Linked DNA regions of Loktanella sp. M215. The protein of the gene in region 1 interacts with the protein of each later gene in a pairwise test. Links are inferred from orthologs where the notes say so. Each region holds a gene or a part of one and is shown on either strand. Other genes may lie near its edges. The genes, in order: dnaE and dnaQ.

What was found.
Region 2: the proteins of dnaE (region 1) and dnaQ interact in binary tests that used the Escherichia coli proteins (3 or more experiments, as listed by UniProt). The link is inferred for Loktanella sp. M215 from one-to-one orthologs.

The regions. Positions count from the first base shown.
Region 1 is NZ_WMEA01000001.1:389,078-396,468, forward strand. The notes cover bases 1,725-5,775. They hold dnaE (DNA polymerase III subunit alpha), read right to left. Parts: upstream 5,426-5,775; coding sequence 1,925-5,425; downstream 1,725-1,924. Other genes in these bases: GLR48_RS01885 (hypothetical protein), read right to left, coding at 1,725-1,856; GLR48_RS01895 (ArsR/SmtB family transcription factor), read left to right, coding at 5,528-5,775. In the rest of the region: hisS (histidine--tRNA ligase), read right to left, coding at 1-82; GLR48_RS01875 (SlyX family protein), read left to right, coding at 302-505; GLR48_RS01880 (NAD(P)H-binding protein), read right to left, coding at 576-1,229; more of GLR48_RS01885, read right to left, coding at 1,290-1,724; more of GLR48_RS01895, read left to right, coding at 5,776-5,872; GLR48_RS01900 (SRPBCC domain-containing protein), read left to right, coding at 5,862-6,341; GLR48_RS01905 (xanthine dehydrogenase small subunit), read left to right, coding at 6,860-7,391. UniProt on the Escherichia coli protein: DNA polymerase III is a complex, multichain enzyme responsible for most of the replicative synthesis in bacteria. This DNA polymerase also exhibits 3' to 5' exonuclease activity. The alpha chain is the DNA polymerase catalytic subunit.
Region 2 is NZ_WMEA01000001.1:1,002,793-1,009,132, reverse strand. What follows is about bases 1,564-4,563. They hold dnaQ (DNA polymerase III subunit epsilon), read left to right. Parts: upstream 1,564-2,715; coding sequence 2,716-3,411; downstream 3,412-4,563. Other genes in these bases: GLR48_RS04855 (FxsA family protein), read right to left, coding at 3,985-4,467; secB (protein-export chaperone SecB), read right to left, coding at 3,408-3,929; coaE (dephospho-CoA kinase), read left to right, coding at 2,133-2,723; GLR48_RS04875 (shikimate dehydrogenase), read left to right, coding at 1,564-2,136. Outside these bases: protoporphyrinogen oxidase HemJ, read right to left, coding at 1-302; GLR48_RS04880 (Maf family protein), read left to right, coding at 707-1,306; more of GLR48_RS04875, read left to right, coding at 1,303-1,563; GLR48_RS04850 (Tim44/TimA family putative adaptor protein), read left to right, coding at 4,576-5,241; mltA (murein transglycosylase A), read left to right, coding at 5,298-6,272; GLR48_RS04840 (Smr/MutS family protein), read left to right, coding at 6,272-6,340. UniProt on the Escherichia coli protein: DNA polymerase III is a complex, multichain enzyme responsible for most of the replicative synthesis in bacteria. The epsilon subunit contain the editing function and is a proofreading 3'-5' exonuclease.

The DNA.
Region 1 (7,391 bases):
GCGTGACCTCGGCACCGAAATAATCGCGAAAGCCCTTGGGCGTCTCGGCCTTGGGGCGCGGGGTCTTCTTGTCCTTGGCCATGATGGTCCTCTGGCTGCGGGGGATCTTGTGGCGCGACATAACCTGCGCCCGCCTGCGGGGCAAGGACGCGGCGCTTTGCATCGCAAAACCTCAATGTTTCGCATGCGAAACATATTATGTAAAATAGATCAGCGAAATGAACGGGTTATTCACATGCGCCACCGATCCTGCCGCAACGGGCAGTGGCGCCCCCTGCCGCGGTGCGCTAGACCTTTGCCCATGACCGATATCATGCGCCTCGAAGAACAGATCGCCCACCTGACCCGCCTGGTCGAAGACCTGAGCGATGTCGTCGCCCGTCAGGACCGCGCCATCGACACGGCGACCCGCCGGATCGAGATGCTGATGCAGCGCGAGGCCACCCGCGAGGCTGACGCCGGCGGCACGGTCCCGCTTGGCGACCAGCGCCCGCCGCACTGGTAGCCCCTTCTTCTGGTCAAAAATACTTCGGGGGAGGCGCAGCCGGGGGCAGAGCCCCCAGCCACGCCCGTCATCAGCGCACCATCGCCGCAACGGCCTGCGGCAGGGGCATGTCACCGTCGGTCAGCTCCAGCGCCTCCTGCCGGATGCCGGGCGCATCGACCAGTTCGGCCAGCACGCCCGCCACGTGCCCGCGCGCCACGTCGCCATAGGCAATCGCACGGCCCAGCGTGACATGTCCGTCGCCATCATCGTCCTTCAGCGTGCCCGGGCGCAGCAGCACCCAGTCCAGATCGCTTGCGGCGATCGCCACGTCGGCGCGCTTTTTCTGGGTCATATAGTGCTCGAACCCCGCGCCCAGATCCTGCGTCCGCCCCGCCTCGGGAAAGACCGAGACGACCAGCAGGCGGCGGATGCCGTTGGCGCGGGCGGCGGCGAGCATCTTGATCGGGCCGTCGCCGTCGATAACGGTCGCCCGGTCCTGCCCGGACCCGGCGGCACCGGCTGAAAAGACCACGACATCGGCACCTTTCAGCGCCGCGGTCATTGCGGCCTCGTCCATCTGCATCAGGTCACCGGCGACGGGGGTCACACCCTTCGCGCGCAGGTCGTCCGCCTGTTCGGGCTTGCGGTGCAACCCGCTGACGGTATGGCCGCGGTCCTGCAGCAACGGGATCAGGCGCTGACCGACGCCGCCGGTCGCGCCGATGATAAAGACGTGGGCCATGGGATGTTTCTTGATCTGGTTTGACCCGGCACAATGGCTTTGCTGCGGGATTGTTCCGCCTCAGCGTTCGTCGCCCGCTTCGGCCACGACGCCTTCGTGCAGCAGGTATTCGACCCAGGTGTCGCTGTCGGAAAACGACGGATAGGCGGTGACGAAGACCGTCCGGCGGCTGAGTGCGTCAAGCTTCGCACCGCAGGGTTGGCCGGACGGGGCGCCGCAATAGGCGGCCTTGATGACCTCGTAGGTCTTGTCCGTATCGGAATAGGGGCGCTTGTTCGTCGGCTGGTAGCGGACGCCTTCGTGGGTCGCCGCGTCACCCATCAGCACGAGGGCGGCGGTGAACTGACGCAGGCAACCGTCGGTGAAGCCGTCGATGTAATGCGCCCGCTGGGCCGTGCTGCTGGGGTTGGTGTCATAGACCGTATAGCCCGCCGCGGTCACCACGGGTTTGCCGAGGCTCGCGGCGCTGACGCCGCAGGTCGTGTCGATCCGGCCAAAGGGCAATCCGGCCCCGGGCGCCACCTGCCCCGCGTCCACGTCACTGTTGACGACGGGCGCGCCACCGCCGGTGCCGGCGCAGCCCGCGACGACAAGGCAAAGGATCAGACTGGTAAAACTGCGATGCATGGACAGACCCCGTTGGTGTCCGCCTGAATTAGCATCACCGCCGGTCAAAGCGAGTCCCTTTGACGGCACTAGGCGTCTTCCACCTCTATCACGCCACCCAGCGACCGCAGCGCGCCGCGGATCTGCGGATTGACCGGGAAGTCCTGCCCGAGGTCGAGTTCGACCTCGCCCGGCAGGTCCGGGTCCATCAGGCAGAAATAGATCGGCCCGCGCGCGCCCTTGACCTTGTCCCGGGTCGCGGCCTCGAGGATCGAGGCGACCGAGGGGATCGCGTCGGCGCAATCGAGGAAGACCCGCAGCCCGTTGGTGGTCGCGTCGACGACGGCGGTATCGATCGGACTGACAGAGCGGCCCAGCAGTTTCAGCTGGTCGGATTCCATCGTCGCCTCGACCTGGATCACGACCTGAGAGCCGGTTTCAAGATGCTCCCGGGCGACTTCCAGCGTGTCCGAAAACATGGTGACTTCGTATTGGCCGGTGGGGTCCGACAGCTGCACGAAGGCAAAGCGGTTGCCGCGCGCCGACTTGCGTTCCTGACGGCCCGACACGGTGCCGGCCATCTTGACGATGCAGGCGGCGCGTTCGGCCTTCACCAGCACCTCGTCCAGCGTCAGCACATTCTTGCGCTTCAAGGCGCCCATGTAGTCGTCGAGCGGGTGACCGGAGAGGTAGAAGCCGATGGCCTTGAACTCCTCGGCCAGACGCTCTGCCGGCAGCCAGTCGTCGCCGCCCGCGAGGCGCGGTTCGGGCAGGTCATCGCCGGCCTCGCCAAACAGGCTGACCTGATTGGACGACTTCTGGTCATGGATCGCGGCGGAATAGCCAACGAGCGCATCAAGGGAGGACATGACACGCCGTCGATTGGGGTCGAGGATATCAAATGCGCCCGCACGGGCCAGCATTTCCATCGGGCGCTTGCCGACGCGTTTCAGGTCGACCCGGCGGGCCACGTCGAAGAGGTTGACGAAGGGTTTGCCTGCGCGCCCTTCGACGACCAGCTTCATCGCCTCGACACCGACGTTCTTGAGCGCGCCCAGCGCATAGACCAGCTTGCCGTCCTTCACGTCGAAGGTCGCCATGGAGCGGTTCACGCAGGGCGGAATGTAGCCAAGGCCAAGACCCTTTTTCACTTCCTGAAAATAGACGCCCAGCTTGTCGGTCAGGTGGATATCGCAGTTCATCACGCCGGCCATGAATTCGACCGGGTGGTTCGCCTTCATCCAGGCGGTCTGATAGCTGACGACGGCGTAGGCCGCGGCGTGGGACTTGTTGAAGCCGTAGTTGGCGAATTTTTCCAGAAGGTCGAAGACCTCGCTCGCCTTCTTTTTATCCACGCCATTGGCCATCGCGCCCTTTTCGAACTTGGGGCGTTCCTTGGCCATCTCCTCGGCGATCTTCTTGCCCATGGCGCGGCGCAACAGGTCGGCGCCGCCAAGCGAGTACCCCGCCATGACCTGCGCGATCTGCATCACCTGTTCCTGATAGACGATGATGCCCTGGGTTTCCGCCAGCAGGTGGTCGATGGACGGGTGGACGGATTCGATCTCTCGCAACCCGTTCTTGACCTCGCAATAGACAGGGATGTTTTCCATCGGACCGGGACGGTAGAGGGCAACCAGCGCCACGATATCCTCGATACAGGTCGGCTTCATGCGCTTGAGCGCGTCCATCATGCCGCTGGATTCCACCTGAAAGACGGCGACGGTCTTGGCGGAGGCATAGAGCTTGTAGCTGGCCTCGTCGTCCAGCGGGATCGCCCCGATTTCATACTCAAAGCCTGCGGGCGGCTGGTAGAGTTCTGTGCCATCGGCAGCGTGGTTCAGGGGCCGCCCGGTCTTGCGCACCAGTTCGACGGCGTTCTGGATGACGGTCAGGGTCTTGAGGCCCAGAAAGTCGAATTTCACCAGACCGGCCTGTTCGACCCATTTCATGTTGAACTGGGTCGCGGGCATGTCGGACCGCGGGTCCTGATACAGCGGCACAAGCTCGTCTAGGGGCCGGTCGCCGATCACGACACCGGCGGCGTGGGTGGACGCGTTGCGCAGCAGCCCTTCGACCTGTTGCGCGTATTTCAGAAGGCGGTCGACGACTTCCTCGTTCTTCGCCTCTTCGCGCAGCCGCGGCTCGTCCGCCAGCGCCTTCTCGATCGAAACCGGTTTGACGCCTTCGACAGGGATCATCTTGGACAACCGGTCGACCTGACCGTAGGGCATCTGCAGCACGCGTCCCACGTCACGGACGGCGGCCTTGGACAGCAGGGCGCCGAAGGTGATGATCTGGCCGACCTTGTCGCGGCCATACTTCTCCTGCACGTAGCGGATCACTTCTTCGCGTCGGTCCATGCAGAAGTCGATGTCGAAGTCGGGCATGGAGACCCGTTCGGGATTGAGGAAACGTTCGAAAAGCAGAGAATAACGCAGCGGATCGAGGTCGGTGATCAAAAGAGCATAGGCGACCAGTGAACCGGCACCCGAACCACGACCCGGCCCCACGGGGATGCCGTTGTCCTTGGCCCATTTGATGAAATCGGCCACGATCAGGAAATAGCCGGGGAATCCCATGCCTTCGATGATGCCGAGTTCGAATTCCAGCCGCGCCTCATACTCCTCCACACTCACCGCGTGGGGGATAATCGACAGGCGGAATTTCAGCCCCTCCTGCGCCTGACGGCGCAACTCGGCCACCTCGTCGTCGGCGAATTTCGGCAGGATCGGCGCACGCTTGTAGACCTTGAAGGCGCAGCGCTTCGCGATCTCGATGGTGTTTTCCAGCGCTTCGGGCAGGTCAGCGAACAGGGTCGCCATCTCACGCTCGGACTTGAAGTAGTGCTGCGGCGTCAGACGCCTGCGCGGTTCGGACTGGTCGACATAGGACCCTTCGGAAATGCACAACAGCGCGTCATGCGCCTCGTACAGACCGGTCTTGGGGAAATAGACGTCGTTCGTGGCGACGATGGGCAGACCCTTGGCATAGGCCATCTCGATATGGCCCTGTTCGGACAGGGCCTCTGCCTCTGGCAGGCCGCCGCCGTCGGGGTGACGCTGCAGTTCGACATAAAGGCGGTCGCCAAAGAGGCTGTGCAGCGTGTCCAGCACCTGTTCGGCACGGGGCCGCTGGCCTTGCCGCAGCAGGCGCCCGACGGGGCCGTCGGGGCCACCGGTCAGACAGATTAGGCCGGTGTTGTGATGGCTCAGATCGTCGAAGTCGATCTGCGCCGCCTGCCCGCCATTGTCGAGGTAGGCGGCAGAGTTCAGCTTCATCAGGTTCAGATACCCCGCCTCGGTCTGCGCCAGCAGCACGATGGGGGCGGGATCGGGCGCGCGCTTGCCCGGTTCCGGCGTCACGTAGGCCAGCGACATCTGGCAGCCGATGATCGGCTGGATCCCCGCCTTGGAGGCATATTCGCTGAATTCGAGGGCGGCGAACATGTTGTTCGTGTCGGTCACGGCGACGGCGGGCATGCCTGCCGCCTCGGCCATGCCGGACAGCTTCTTGACAGGCACGGCGCCTTCCAGAAGGGAGTATTCCGTATGGACGCGCAGGTGGATGAATCGGGGGGATTGGGTCATGCGCCACCATAGGACGCGGGTCAGGCGGGGGAAAGCCGCTAACGCTTAGTCATAAAGCTAAGTTTATTGACACACCGCCGCGCCGGGTGCAGGATCGCTGCCATGACCATGCACCTCAATCAATTTTTCGCCGCCCTGTCGGACCCGACGCGCCGGGCTATCGTGGAACACCTGACGGCCGGGCCTGCGTCCGTCAGCGACCTCGCGGCCCCGCATCCGATGGCCCTGCCGACCTTCATGAAGCATCTGAAAGTGCTGGAACGGGCGGGCCTCGTGCAGACGATCAAGAAGGGCCGCGTCCGGACCTGCCATCTGGACGCGACACCGCTGGTGACGGCACAGGGCTGGATCGCGTGGCAGCGCAGCCTGTGGGAAACCCGGCTGGATCACTTGGACCAGCTGGCGCTCGCGCTGGACGCCGAAAAGGAAAGCGCCGATGACCGATGATCTGACCCTGAGCTTCACCCGCACGCTGGCCGCCTCGCCCGCCGCCGTCTGGCGCTGCTGGACCGAGCCGGAGCTGATCCGCCAGTGGTTTGCCCCCCGCCCGGTCGCAACCACCGCGGTCGAGATCAACCTGACCCCCGGCGGCACCTTCCGCACGGTGATGGAGGTGCCGGATCACGGCACGATGGCAGGCGACGCAGGCTGTATCCTCGTGGCGGACACCGACCGGCGGCTGGTCTGGACCAACGCGCTGGGACCGGGGTTCCGGCCCAACGCGATGGGCGACGGCCCCATGGATTTCGCCTTCACCGCCGAGATCCTGATTGCCGCCGCCCCCGGTGGCTGCACCTATACCGCGACTGTCATGCATGCGACGCCGCAGGCCGCCCATACCCACAAGGACATGGGCTTCTTCGACGGATGGGGCGCCGCCACCACGCAGCTGGAAGAGGTCGCGCGCGGCCTGTAATCGCGCGCCCCTTCTTCTGGTCAAAAATACTTCGGGGGAGGCCGCAGGCCGGGGGCAGCGCCCCCACTGCCCCCTCCATCCACGGGCATCCTGCGTCATTCGCGGGCTGGCCGCATGGGCAGCAGACCCCATGCCGCACCAGACCCGCTGATGACGCCGGGCGCGCAGCCCGTGGCCCACACTTTTCGCCAGTGCGTGCATGTCTCCTGATTGTCCTGTCGGCACCGAAAGGCACAAGCGCCCTCACCCTATGCTGAAAACGCGCAGGTTCCGCGCGCCTCGGACCGCAAAGACGCCTTGGCGGGCGGCAGCTGCGGTGCGGTGCAGTCTGGCCCCGACAGGATGACGTGACAGGCCACGGCGGCAGGCCCTGCGCCACAGGAACTGCCACGCGGGCGCCTGCGCCCTTGCCAAACGGGCCGCAAGCCGCTTTGGTGATCGAAACGGGGGCCGATCTCTACGCCGCATCGATGTCGCGCCGTCACCCGACTGATATTGGTAAGGCGGCAGGTTTTCACATGGATATCACGTTTCTTCTGAACGGAGAGACTGTCACGGCCCGCACGGCCCCCACGGTCACGTTGCTGGACTGGCTGCGGACGGACCGGGGCCTGTGCGGCACCAAGGAAGGTTGCAACGAAGGCGACTGCGGGGCCTGCACCGTGATGGTGACGGACGACCGCGGCGCGCAGAGCCTGAACGCCTGCATCCTGTTCATGGGGCAGTTGGCAGGCAAGGCGGTACGCACGGTCGAGGGGATCGCGGGGCCGGAGGGTCTGCATCCGGTGCAGCAGGCGATGGTCGATCACCACGGATCGCAATGTGGCTTCTGCACGCCGGGGTTCGTGGTCAGCATGGCCACGGCGCATCTGAACGGCCGGGTGGATCACGATGACCAGCTGGCGGGCAACCTGTGCCGCTGCACCGGCTATGCCCCCATCGTGCGCGCGGCACAGGCCGCGGCGGAGGCGCCGGTGCCGAAGCACATGCGCGACGTGGCGCCCGGCGGCGGCACGCCGCTGGCACCGCGTGACGCGGATGCGCTGGCGG
Region 2 (6,340 bases), 610 kb from region 1 along the record:
CCCGTCATGGCGATCACGGCGATCAGTTTGGCCCAGCCCCAGACCGCACCAAAATCAAGACCACCCATGGCGATCATCAGCAGACCGCAGATCCATGCGGTGATCATTGCCGGTCGCATGATCAGGCGCAGAAGTTTGTCTTCCATGATTTGAAACGTACGGTCCAGTTCCGACCCAATCGTCGCGCGTTCAGCGTGATAGACAAACAGACGCGGCAGATAAAACAGCCCGGCCATCCAGGCAATCACCGCCATGACGTGCAGCGCCTTGATCCAGTCGTAGTATCCGATCAGCCAGCTCATCGTGTTATCCCCGTCAGCCTGTCAGGTCTCCTTAAAGAATAAAGATAGAAAAGAAAGATGATGATGTATTAGGGGTGGCCAGAATCTGTGGATCAAAATTTCATACGCAGATTTGTCCACAGAAAACGCCGGGATCAAGGGTCGGCGGGGTCTCTAGCCATCTTAATATATGTATTTAAATCATATACTTATGGAATTATCTGCGAAGAATTTATCTCTCGTTAAGACTTGACTCGCGTATGATGCGACACTTGTGCACAGCCGGTACTTGTCCCGTCCCCATGTTGAGGAACTGTTCATCTTCATGAATCTTATCCCACGCCACAGGGTCGGCTTGCCATGAGGTGCCGCATGTCACACATCTGGACCAGTTCCGACCACCGCTTTTCCGATGGGTTATCCACATGACTGACGACCTGATCCTGGCCAGTGGATCAGCGATCCGCGCGACATTGTTGCGTAACGCTGGTGTCACGTTCCGAACGCAACGCGCACGGATCGACGAAGACGCCGTGCGCGACGCATTACGTGCCGAGGATGCCTCGCCCCGCGACATCGCCGACACGCTGGCCGAACTGAAGTCCAAAAAGGTATCCGCGCGGGACCCTCAGGCGCTGGTGATCGGCTGCGATCAGGTTCTGGCGTTGGGGCAAGACCTGCTGTCAAAACCGGACACACCGCAGGCGGCCATCTCTCAGCTGACCGCCCTGCGCGGGCGCAGCCATACCCTGCTGTCCGCGGCTGTCATTTATGCCGGCGGTCAGCCACAGTGGCGTCATGTCGGCGTCGTGCGGCTCCACATGCGAGAGGTCAGTGACACCTACATTGCCGATTACGTCGCGCGGAACTGGGACGAGATTCGTCATTGCGTCGGCGCCTACCAGATCGAGGCAGAGGGTGTGCGGCTCTTTCACCGCATCGAGGGGGATTATTTCAATATCCTCGGTCTCCCGCTTTTGGAGCTCTTGTCATATCTGACGTTGCGCGGAACATTGCCCGCATGACACGTCCAGACATTCCCCTCGCCGGTGTGATCGGTAACCCGATTGGCCAATCCCGTTCACCGCTGATGCACCGCCACTGGCTGCGCCGCTACGCGTTGCGCGGCGACTATGTGCCCCTGCATGTCGCTTCGCAGGATCTGGAGGATGTCGTTCGCACTCTTCCCCGCATGGGGTTCGTCGGGGCGAACGTGACGATCCCGCATAAGACGGCCGTGCTGAAATTCGTCGATCATGTCTCGGATCGGGCGACGCTGATCGGGGCGGCAAACACATTGATCTTTCGTGAAGATGGAAAGATTCATGCTGATAACACAGATGGTTACGGATTCATGGCGAACCTGCGCCACGGCGCGCCCACTTGGGATCCAAAGGATGGCCCAGCCGTCATCCTCGGCGCCGGGGGTGCCGCGCGCGCGATCATCGTCGCCTTGGCGGATGCCGGCGTGCCACAGATCCTGCTGGCCAATCGCACGCGCGCCAAGTCCGAGGCGCTGAAATCCGAATTCGGCCAGCGCATCGTCGTCGTCGACTGGGTGCAGGCCGGCACCGTGCTGAAGGATGCGGCACTCGTCATCAATACCACGTCGCTCGGCATGACTGGCCAGCCAGAGCTGCGGATCCCGCTCGACGGTCTGCAACCCGGCACGATCGTGACGGATATCGTCTACAACCCCCTGCGCACCGATCTGCTGCAGCATGCGGCCGCGATGGGCTGCGTGACCGTCGACGGTCTGGGCATGCTGCTGCACCAGGGCGTTCCGGGGTTTGAACGCTGGTTCGGTCGCCGGCCAGAGGTGGACGACGCCCTGCGGGCCGCCGTGCTGGCATGACCCATCTGCTGGGGCTGACCGGCTCGATCGGGATGGGCAAAAGCACCACTGCCACCATGTTTCACGAAATGGGTGTGCCGGTCTGGGACGCCGATGCGGTGGTTCATCGCCTTTATGGCGCCGGGGGCGCTGCGGTTGCACCTTTGGCCGCTGCCTTTCCGACGGCGATCACCGATGGCGCGGTGTCCCGCCCTGCCCTTACGGCGATCCTGCGTGCCGATCCTGCTGCCTTGAAGACGCTGGAAGACATCGTGCATCCCTTGGTCAAGGCCGACCGCGATGCTTTCATCACAGCGCACGCCGGCGGTCTGATCGTGCTCGACATTCCGCTTCTCTTTGAAACCGGCGCGGATGAATGGCTGGATACGATTCTTGTGGTCAGCGCGCCCCCGGATCTGCAATCAGCCCGCGTCCTTGCCCGCCCCGGCATGACGCAAGAGACCTTCGATCTCATCCTCTCTCGCCAGATGCCGGATGCGGAAAAAAGGGCACGCGCCGATGTGGTGATCGAGACGCTGACACTGGACGGCACCCGGCAGGCCGTGCGAGACCTGATTTCCGATCTGACGGGGAAACATCATGCGTGAAATCGTTCTCGACACTGAAACCACTGGATTCGAGCCTGAAGACGGCGATCGTATCGTCGAGATTGGTGCTGTCGAACTGGTCAATCACATGCCCACGGGCCGGACCTATCACCAGTATATCAATCCCCAGCGGTCCATGCCGCAGGGCGCGTTCGACGTGCACGGTCTGGGCGATGAATTTCTGCGTGACAAGCCGGTCTTTGCGGCCATCGCACAGGATTTCCTCGATTTCATTGGCAGCGACGCCAAGCTGGTGATCCACAACGCCGCCTTCGACATGAAATTCCTCAACGCGGAACTGGGCTGGGTCAAGAAACCCGCCATCCCGATGGACCGTGCCCTCGATACCCTCGCCATCGCGCGGCGGCGGTTTCCCGGCTCGCCGGCCTCGCTGGATGCCCTGTGCCGTCGGTTCGGCATCAATAACGATGCCCGCACCCTGCACGGCGCCCTGCTCGACAGCGAAATTCTGGCAGAGGTTTATCTTGAACTGATCGGTGGGCGTCAGCCGGATTTCGGCCTATCGACTCAGGCATCCAAGGCGAACGCGACGGGAACGACGACTGCGTGGCGCGCCGGCCCGCGTGAAACGCCCCTGCCGCCGCGCCTGACCGACGATGAAGCCGCCGCCCATGCCGCCTTTGTGGCCAAGCTGGGCGACGGCGCGCTGTGGAAAAAGCTGGCCTAGTTGACCGGCTGGTTTTCCTGCATCTTCTTCTGCGCTTCCATCTGGGCGGCCAGCTTGGCGCGATACAGCGCGACGTAATCGAACTGCTCCAGGTTCAGTGACTGAAAACCGCCTTCGCGGGTCAGATCTGCGACCAGTTTGCGGATGTAGGGAAAGACCAGACGCGGGCATTCGATCATCAGATATGGCCCCATCTGCTCTTCCGGCACGCCGCTGACCTGAAAGACGCCGGCATAGTCGACTTCCAGCACGAACAGGGTCTCGCCCTTTTCCCTGGTCTTGCTGGTGATGTTCAGCTTCGTGATGACCTCGAACTGGTCGTCGCCGCCGCGCTTGCGGGCATCGACATCGACGCGGGCCTGAATATCGGGCGTGGCGTCGCCGCTGATGCCCTTCTGCGCCAGAATGTTCTCGAACGACATGTCGCGGACATACTGTGCGATGATGCGGTTCGTGATCTGCGGCGGCTGGGCGGGCTGCTGAGGCGTATTGTTTTCCGGGGTTTCGTTGTCGGCCATCTCATATCTCCTCAAAATGCGTTGCCGCAGAACATATCAGGTGGGGCGCTCTTGCTCAATGGCGGGTCCAGCCAGAGGGGCCGTGCGTCGTGCGCTTGTCAGGATCGAGTGTTTCGAACTCTCCGTCGATCACGCGATCGTCGGGATGGGACGGACCGGGCCGCTGCTGCGGACCCATCTCGAACTGGGTAAAGCGGACACGCGATTTGATTGCCAGAAAGGCGCGGCGCCGCACCGCCGGGATCAGCAGGGCGAAACCGCAGGCATCGGTGAAAAATCCCGGCGTCAGCAGCAGCGCGCCGGCAAACAGGATCATCGCGCCATTCGCCAGGGGTTCAGCCGGATCCTGAAGGGTCGAAAACGATTGCCGCAACCGCCCAAGCTCGACCGCGCCCTGCGCGCGTACCAACCAGGACCCCAGGATCGCCGTCACCAGCACGATCAGCAACGTCGGCCACAATCCGATCAGCCCGCCGACCTGAATGAACAGGGCGATTTCGATCAATGGCACGGCGATGAACGCAAAAAGCAGTCGCATATCGGGTCCTTTGGTCACGGGTCCGGGGGTGCAGGTGGACTTGACCCGGGGTGCCCCCTACATAGGATGGACAACTGACGGTTTCCAGCCGCCCGGAAAGAGGAACACATGAACGGACCCATCATTCAGCTGCTCGTCCTTGCAGGAATTGCGATTTTCCTGATCCTGCGGCTGCGGGGAGTCCTTGGCACCCGTGAAGGCTTTGAAAAGCCGCAGATCCCCGCCGACCAAGCCGTAAAGGCCGATCCCCGTCGTCGCGATTTCGAGGTGATCGAAGGCGGCCCTGACCGCGACATCACCGATCACGCGACCGAAGGCAGCGATACGGCGCAGGCCCTCGCCGCGATGAAGCGGGTCGATCCGTCCTTCAACGTGACCCAGTTCCTGACCGGGGCGCGCTCTGCCTACGAAATGATCCTGATCGCGTTCGAGCATGGCAATCTGGACGAGGTGAAGAATTTCATCTCTCCCGAAGTCTACGACGCCTTCGAACAGGTCGTGCACCAGCGCGCCGATCAGGGCCTGACCATCACCGCGGTCTTCGTCGGCATCAGCGATCTGGGTCTGAAAGAGGCAACCTTTGACCCGCAGTCAAAAGAAGCCGAGATGACCGTCCGCTTTACCGGAGAGATGAATTACGTCGTGCGCGACCACGGCGGCGATATCGTCGATGGCGATCCGAACGCGATCAAACGGCAAAAGGATGTCTGGACCTTTGCCCGCGTGATGGACAGCACTGACCCGAACTGGCGGCTGGTGGCCACCGGCGAATAATGATCGGCGGTGCAGTACGGACGTCTCTTGTGGCTCTTGCGATGACGGGAACGGCCGTGGCTGAACCGACCTATACCTTCCTGACCTACGACGATCTGGATGGCTGGGCCGCCGACGATCACGCGGCGGCCCTCGACGTCTTTACCCAGACCTGCGGCGACATCCCGCGCCCCGACTGGGCGCGGCTGTGCGCCTTTGCCAAGGACGGCCCCGCCGCGCGGGATTTCTTCGAGACATTCTTTCAGCCTGTCCTGATCGAGGACGGACAACCCATGCTGTTCACCGGCTATTACGAGCCGGAATTGCGCGGCAGTCTGACGGCGGACGAGGTTTATCGTTATCCCCTCTACCGCCTGCCGGACGACGGCACCGAAGGCGTCTATAGCCGGCGAGAGATCGAGGAAAACCAACCCTTTGCCGACCGCGGCATGGAAATCGCCTGGCTCTCTGATCCGGTCGATCTGTTCTTTTTGCAGGTGCAGGGATCCGGTCGCATCCGCCTGCCCGACGGTCGGGTGATCCGCGTCGGCTACGCGGGCAAGAACGGGCGCGATTACACCTCTATCGGGCGGGCGCTGGTGGACCGCGGCGAATTTACGCTTGATCAGGTCTCGTCCCCTGTGATCCGCCAGTGGGTACTGGACCACCCGGACCAAGGTCAGTCCCTGTTGTGGCTGAACGATTCCTACGTGTTCTTCCGCACCATCGACGAAGTGCCTGCAGAAAAGGGTCCGTTGGGCGCAATGAACCGGTCGATCACGCCGGGGCGCAGCATCGCTGTCGATCCGGCCATCACACTGCTCGGCGCGCCCGTCTGGATCGAAAAGGACGGCGTGGACCCCATGCGGCGTCTGATGGTGGCGCAGGATACCGGGTCTGCCATCAAGGGTGCGCAGCGGGCCGACGTCTATTACGGCACCGGCGTCGCGGCAGGTGCCGCAGCCGGCGCGGTCAAGGACGGTGGCCGCATGGTCGTGCTGATGCCTGTCGAATATGCGCTGGCCAAGGTCAGCGACCCGCTGGATTACTGATGCGACGGCCCCGGCACCTTTCCCCTGACGACAAGGCCGTCTGGGACCACGTCCGCGCGCAGGTCAAA